Methylococcus capsulatus: one gene and its partner. The protein of the gene in region 1 interacts with the protein of each later gene in a pairwise test. Links are inferred from orthologs where the notes say so. Each region holds a gene or a part of one and is shown on either strand. Other genes may lie near its edges. The genes, in order: tsaE and rlmB.

Evidence for each region.
Region 2: the proteins of tsaE (region 1) and rlmB interact in binary tests that used the Escherichia coli proteins (3 or more experiments, as listed by UniProt). The link is inferred for Methylococcus capsulatus from one-to-one orthologs.

What each region holds. Positions count from the first base shown.
Region 1 is NZ_CP104311.1:2,466,581-2,469,896, forward strand. Bases 182-3,181 are described here. They hold tsaE (tRNA (adenosine(37)-N6)-threonylcarbamoyltransferase complex ATPase subunit type 1 TsaE), read right to left. Parts: upstream 1,892-3,181; coding sequence 1,472-1,891; downstream 182-1,471. Other genes in these bases: N4J17_RS12155 (DNA-binding domain-containing protein), read left to right, coding at 182-898; N4J17_RS12160 (DoxX family protein), read left to right, coding at 895-1,491; N4J17_RS12170 (NAD(P)H-hydrate dehydratase), read right to left, coding at 1,888-3,181. Also shown: N4J17_RS12150 (DUF692 domain-containing protein), read left to right, coding at 1-80; more of N4J17_RS12155, read left to right, coding at 77-181; more of N4J17_RS12170, read right to left, coding at 3,182-3,316. UniProt on the Escherichia coli protein: Required for the formation of a threonylcarbamoyl group on adenosine at position 37 (t(6)A37) in tRNAs that read codons beginning with adenine.
Region 2 is NZ_CP104311.1:3,251,182-3,254,496, forward strand. Bases 45-3,043 are described here. They hold rlmB (23S rRNA (guanosine(2251)-2'-O)-methyltransferase RlmB), read right to left. Parts: upstream 1,921-3,043; coding sequence 1,168-1,920; downstream 45-1,167. Other genes in these bases: mtnA (S-methyl-5-thioribose-1-phosphate isomerase), read right to left, coding at 45-1,069; rnr (ribonuclease R), read right to left, coding at 1,917-3,043. In the rest of the region: fluoride efflux transporter CrcB, read right to left, coding at 1-14; more of mtnA, read right to left, coding at 11-44; more of rnr, read right to left, coding at 3,044-3,315. UniProt on the Escherichia coli protein: Specifically methylates the ribose of guanosine 2251 in 23S rRNA.

The DNA of each region.
Region 1 (3,316 bases):
TCTCCCGCATCGTCGGGCTGCAGCGAGCCTGTTGCTCAGAACAGCCTAAACGCGCGGCAAGCGGCGGGGGTGGACTATGAGCGGGCTACGGCAGATTCCCGGGAAGACGTCCCTGTTCGTCTTTCAGGACTACCAGCGCGAATTCGTCCGGCATCTTCGCGACCCATCCCGTTTCCCGCCGCCCGCCGGCGTATCGGTGGAGCGTGTCGGGATCTACGTGGAACTGGTGCGGAACAAGATCGAAGACAGCTTGGCGAGCTGCTTTCCCGTCACGCGCGCCCTGCTGGGAACGCGGCGCTGGGAGGATCTGGTCCGCAGGTTCATCGCCGGGCATCACTGCCTCTCGCCTCTGTACCGCCAGATTCCGGACGAGTTCCTGGCCTACCTCCGGGACGAATGGAACGAGACCCCGGAGCCGGCGTTTCTGGCGGAGCTGGCTCATTTCGAATGGATGGAGCTCCATCTCGCCATCGCTAAAGATCGGCTTCCCGACGAACCGCTGGATGGGAATGGCAGCCTGCTGGACGGCTTCCCTGTATTCGCTCCTGCCATGGCGCTGCTGCGCTACGCCTATCCGGTCCACCGGATCGTTGCAGAAGCTCCGGTTTGGCCCAGCGGATCGAAGGAGCCGGCAACTCTGCTCGGTTTCCGCGATCGGGCCTACACCGTACGTTTCATCGAACTCAACGAGCCCGCGGCGGCACTGGTCGAGCGCCTGATGACGGGCGCTTCGTCCGGTAGGACTGTGCTGCGGAAACTGGCATCGGATTGGAAATTCCTCGACCCGGAAGCCTTCATGGCGTTCGGCATGGACATTCTGGTCCGATTGCGGGAGCAAGGGGCCATCCTGGGTACCCGTCGCGCTCCTTTTGTTCAATGCCAATGGGGTCAGCCATGAACGAATCCTTCGAAATTTGCCGCCCGGATGCATCGCGCGAAGACCGGAAACCTCTGGGGCCGTCGAGGCTGCGGTGGTTGTCGGGATGGCTGGAATCGCAAGCCTCGGGGGCGCCGCCGCTGTTGCTCCGGCTGCTTCTCGCGTGGGAGTTCTGGGAGGCCGGGTTGATGAAGCTTTACGGGGAAAACTGGTTCGCCGATCTCAGCTTTCCATTTCCCTTCAATCTGTTCCCGCCATCTGTCAACTGGTGGCTGGCGACCGGTTTCGAACTGCTCGGCGCCATCGCTTTGGCGCTGGGGGTGGCGACGCGGCTGTTCAGCCTCGCCCTGGCCGTCCTCACCGTCGTCGCCATCGCCGCGGTCCATTGGCCTTCAGACTGGGCCAGCCTCTCGGACTTGGCCCAAGGGTATGCGATCACCGATGAAGGTCATGGCAACTTCAAACTGCCGCTGATGTATCTCGCCATGCTCCTGCCGCTGTTGTTCGGCGGCGCCGGGCGATACAGCCTGGATGCGTGGGTTTCCGGCAGGGCCCGGCGGTGCGGTTTTAATCACGCGCAGGGAGCGGATGAGATCAGAACGGATTCGGGCTGATTCGGAGCCGCCTTCCCGTGTTCTCCTGCTCCAGGTATACCTCCAGGTCGGGCGAGGGCAGGAGGCCTTCGCCCTTTTCGGGCCATTCCACGAAGCACAGGCTGTCCGGCCGGAAATAATCGCGGATGCCCATCCATTCGAGTTCTTCCGGGTCGTTCAGGCGGTACAGGTCGAAATGGTAGACGGTGCGGTCGCCCAGAGGGTATTCCTCGACCAGGGTGTAAGTGGGGCTCTTCACCGTGCCCTGGTAGCCGGAGGCGCGCAGATAGCCGCGCACCAGGGTGGTCTTGCCGGCACCCAGATTGCCGTGGAGGAACACGACATATCCGGGCGGCAGAGCCGTCTGCAGGCGGGCGGCGAAGGCCAGCGTCGCCTCCTCGTCGGGAAGGTATAGCATCATCGGTTGACGCAGGTGCGCAAAGCCTCGATCACGTCGCCGGCAAGAAGACCCCGCTCTCCGGCTGCGGCGGCCAGGTCTCCGGCCTGGCCGTGCAGCCGTACCCCCAGACAGGCGGCTTCGAAGGGCGGCACGTGCTGCGCCAGAAGCCCCGCGATCACCCCGGTGAGCACATCGCCCATGCCGCCGCTGGCCATGCCGGGATTGCCCCAGCGGGCCACGTGCGGGACGCCATCCGGTCCCGCGATCAGCGTCCCGGCGCCCTTGAGCACGGCGATGCCGCCGTAGCGCCGCTGCAAGGCGGACGCGGCGGCGAAGCGGTCGCGCTGGATGTCGGCGCCGGAAAGCCCGAGCAGGCGGGCGGCTTCGCCGGGATGCGGCGTCAGTACCCAGCGGTCGCACTGGAGCGGGTGCTCCGCCAGCAGATTCAGCGCGTCGGCGTCGACCACCAGCGGTTTGCCGCAGGCGATCGCGGCGTCGAACAGCGCCTTCGCCCATTCGCTCTGCCCGAGGCCGGGACCGAGTGCCAGCACCGATGCTCGCTGCAGCAGCGGCTCGAGCTCTCGGCCGGATTCGATGCCGTGCACCATCAGCTCCGGCCGGCCCAGGTTCAGCAGGGGCGAGTGAGACGCCCGGGTAGCGATGCTGACCAGACCCGAGCCGGTCCGTGCCGCCGCTTCGCCCGCCATCCGTGCCGCGCCGCTGTAACCGCGTTCTCCGCCGATCACCAATACATGCCCGTAGTGGCCTTTATGGGCATCCCGGCGCCGGGGCGGGAGGGCGAAGTCATTGCTCCGCAGCAAGCGTGAGGAAGGCGCTTGTCCCAGACGGATTTCCGGCGGCGTGTCCAGATCGTCGAAGACGATCTCGCCGCAGTGCGCCGGGCCGGCGCCGGTGAACAGGCCCTGTTTGAGGCCGATGAAGCTGACCGTCAGGTCCGCACAGACCGCGTTTCCCATCACTGCCCCGGTGTCGGCGTTGAGTCCGGAGGGGATGTCCACGGCCACCACTGTACCGGGAAAATCGTTGACAGCGTCGATGACGGCAGCGTATTCGTCGGCCACGTCCCGGTCCAGGCCGGTGCCGAGCAGGGCGTCGACCAGGATCTCGGCGCCTTCGAAGCCGGGTGGAATGAAGTTCAGCAGCGGTCCATCAGCGTTCCGGTACTCCGCGAACGCGGCTGCGGCATCTCCCCGCAGTCGCTCGACCGGGCCGACAGGATAGGCGCGGACGTCGAAGCCCGCTGCCAGCGCCAGCCGAGCGATCACATAGCCGTCGCCGCCATTGTTGCCGGGACCGCATACTACCGACAAAGTCTTCGCCTCCGGCCAGCGCCGGCGCAGTGCCTCGAAGGCCGCGGCGCCGGCTCGGTGCATCAGTTCCAGTCCCGGAATCCCTAGCCTGTCGATGGCATGGCGGTCCATGGCC
Region 2 (3,315 bases), 780 kb from region 1 along the record:
AGAGACAGATTCATCGGGCTTTTCCACGCAGAGCCGCCATGGTGTGGGGCGAAGGATTCGCCACCACCCCCGCCTCCGTGACGATGGCGTCGATCAGCGCTGCCGGAGTCACGTCGAACACCGGATTCCAGGCGTCGATCACGCTGTCGCTGCCGAGGAAGACGGGATGCAGCAACTCGCGCGGATCGCGCTCTTCCACTACGATGTCCCCGCCAGCTGCCGTCGCCCAGTCCACTGTCGAGGTCGGTGCCACCACCATCAGCTTCACTCCGTGATGTCTGGCCAGCACCGCCAGCGAATACGTGCCGATCTTGTTCGCGACATCGCCGTTGGCCGCGATCCGGTCAGCACCCACGACCACCCAGTGTACGGCACCCGATTTCATCAACCAGGCGGCGGCGGAATCGGCCAGCAGAGTCGCCGGGATCCGGTCCTGACCGAGTTCCCAGACCGTCAGCCGCGCCCCCTGGGACCAGGGTCGGGTTTCGGTGGCATAGACTCGCTCCAGCGCGCCACGCCGCCAAGTGCTGCGGATCACGCCCAGCGCAGTGCCATATCCACCGGTCGCCAGCGCGCCCGTGTTGCAATGCGTCAGTACCCCTTTACATCCGGCCAGGATATCTGCGCCGAGTTCGCCCATTGCCAGGTTGGCGGCGAGATCGTCTTCGTGAATCCTGCGGGCTATGGCCAGGAGCGCCGGCACCGGATCGCCTTCGATAGCGGCCATGGCCTCGCGCATGCGATCCAGCGCCCAGAACAGATTGACGGCGGTGGGCCGGGATCGTGCCAACACGGCGAAATCATCCTCGATCGCCCGTTTCCAGTGGGCGGGATCGCGAGCGTAAGCGGCTCGCGCGCCGAGGACCACCCCATATGCCGCGGCGATGCCGATGGCGGGCGCCCCGCGGACCCGCATGCTGGCGATCGCTTCCGCGACACCTTGCGCTGTGTCGAAAGTCTGGTAAACCATATCTCCCGGCAACAGGCGCTGGTCAAGCACCTCCAGGCCACGGTCCGACCACTTCAGGGCCTGGACGGCGGAAACTGCGGAAATCGAATGTTCTGACACAGTAAGGGAGTCCTCGAGCGATTCTATGGCTGCCGGCGAGGCGCAAGAAGGATTTTACGGGCTGACGGCACGGTTGGCCATGGACGCCGGGGGACGGTTCAGGGCGCCGCCTGCCTCCTTTGGCGCATCACTTCATACAGAACTATGCCGGTCGCCACCGAAAGATTGAGACTCTCCACCCCGCCCAGCATCGGTATCCGCAACAGGAAGTCGCAGCGCTCACGTGTCAGGCGCCGCAGCCCTGCCCCTTCGGCGCCCATCACGATGACCAGCGGAAAGCGGAGATCCAGCTCATACAGCGTCTGCTCCGCCTCACCCGCCGCCCCGGCCACCCAGTAGCCGCGCTGCTTGAATCGATCCAGACAGCGGGCGAGGTTCGTCACCCGGTAGACCGGCACCGTCTCGGCGGCGCCCGAAGCGACCTTCGCCACCGTGGGTGTCAGCCCGACCGACTGGTCCTTGGTGACCACCAGCCCTTTCACCCCCACGGCATCGCAGGTACGCAGGCAAGCTCCGAGGTTGTGGGGATCCTGCACGTGATCGAGCACGAGATAGAGCGGATGGCCATCGGCGGCATCCAGTGCATCGAGCAACTCGGCCTCTCCCTGCTCCCTCGGCAGATCGAGTTCTATGAGGATGCCCTGGTGTTTACGGGGATCGGCCAGGCGATCGAGTTGTTTCCGATCCGCCCGGACAATCTCCACCCCCAGTTCGCCCAACCGCACCGCCACGGCCTGGAGGCGGTTTTGCATGCGATGATCGTCCAGCCAGGCCTTGACTATCTTGTCGGGCGAGTATTCCAGAGCCGCCTCAGCGGCGTGAATGCCCCAGACACGGCGCGCTTCGGTCATTTCTTGCCCCGCTTCCGGGTGCGCTTTCTGCGCTTGGACTGTGGCTCGGTGACCTCGGCAGTCTTCTTGACCAGATCGAGGTCGATCTTGCGCTCGTCGAGATCGACCCGGGCGACTTTGACCCGCACGGTATCCCCCAGCCGGTATCGAACGCCAGTGCGCTCTCCGGTGAGGCGATGACCGATGGGATCGTAGTGGAAGAAATCCTTGTCGAGGTTGGAGATGTGCACCAGTCCCTCCACGAAGATGTCGCGCAGTTCCGCGAAAAAGCCGAACGAGGTGACGGCCGAGATGACGGCGTCGAACTCTTCGCCCAGCTTGTCCAGCATGAATTCACATTTGAGCCAGCTCACGACGTCACGGCTGGCCTCGTCGGCGCGGCGTTCGCAGGTCGAGCAATGTTCGCCGGCCAGCACCAGATCGTTGTGGGAATAGGCGAATTCGCTGACCTTGGCTTTACTCAGGACATGTTTGATGGCGCGGTGTGTCAGCAGGTCGGGGTAGCGCCGGATCGGCGAAGTGAAATGGGTATAGGCGTCGGAAGCCAGGCCGAAATGCCCTTTCTTGTCCGGACTGTACACGGCCTGCGCCAGCGACCTAAGGAGCACAGTCTGCACCAGGTGCTCATCAGGCCGACCTCGGATGGCTTCGATCAGCTCGGCATAATGTCTGGGCTCGGGTTTGTCTCCGCCACCCAGGCTCAAGCCGACTTCCCCGAGGAAGGTACGCAGATCGGCCAGGCGCTCCGCCGTCGGACCCTCGTGGACGCGCAGCAAATGCGGCACCTTGCTCTTCGCGAGGAAGCGGGCCGTTGCCATGTTAGCAGCGATCATGCACTCTTCGATGAGACGGTGGGCATCATTCCGAACGACCGGTACGATGGTGTCGATCTTACGTCCGGCGCCGAACACGATCCGGGATTCCTGGGTCTCGAAATCGATGGCGCCGCGCTCGTCCCGCGCCCGCCGCAGGACCCGATAGACTGAATAAAGGTTTTCCAGGTGCGGCAGCAGCGTTTGGTACTGCCGCCGGAGCGCTTTGTCGCCATCGACCAGCATGCGTGCAACCTGGGTATAGGTCAGACGGGAGTGGGACCGCATGACGGCCTCATAAAACCGAGCGCGGCCGATATTGCCTTCGTCGTCGATGATCATCTCGCAGACCATGCACAGACGGTCCTGCTCGGGGTTGAGCGAACACAACCCGTTGGACAGGACCTCAGGCAGCATTGGGATCACCCGTTCGGGGAAATACACCGAAGTGCCGCGGTTATGGGCCTCCTGGTCCAGGGCCGTGCCCGGCTTGACGTAATGCGAAACGTCGGCGATCGCGACATACAACTTCCAGCCCTTTGGGGTACGGCGGCAATACACGGCGTCATCGAAATCGCGCGCG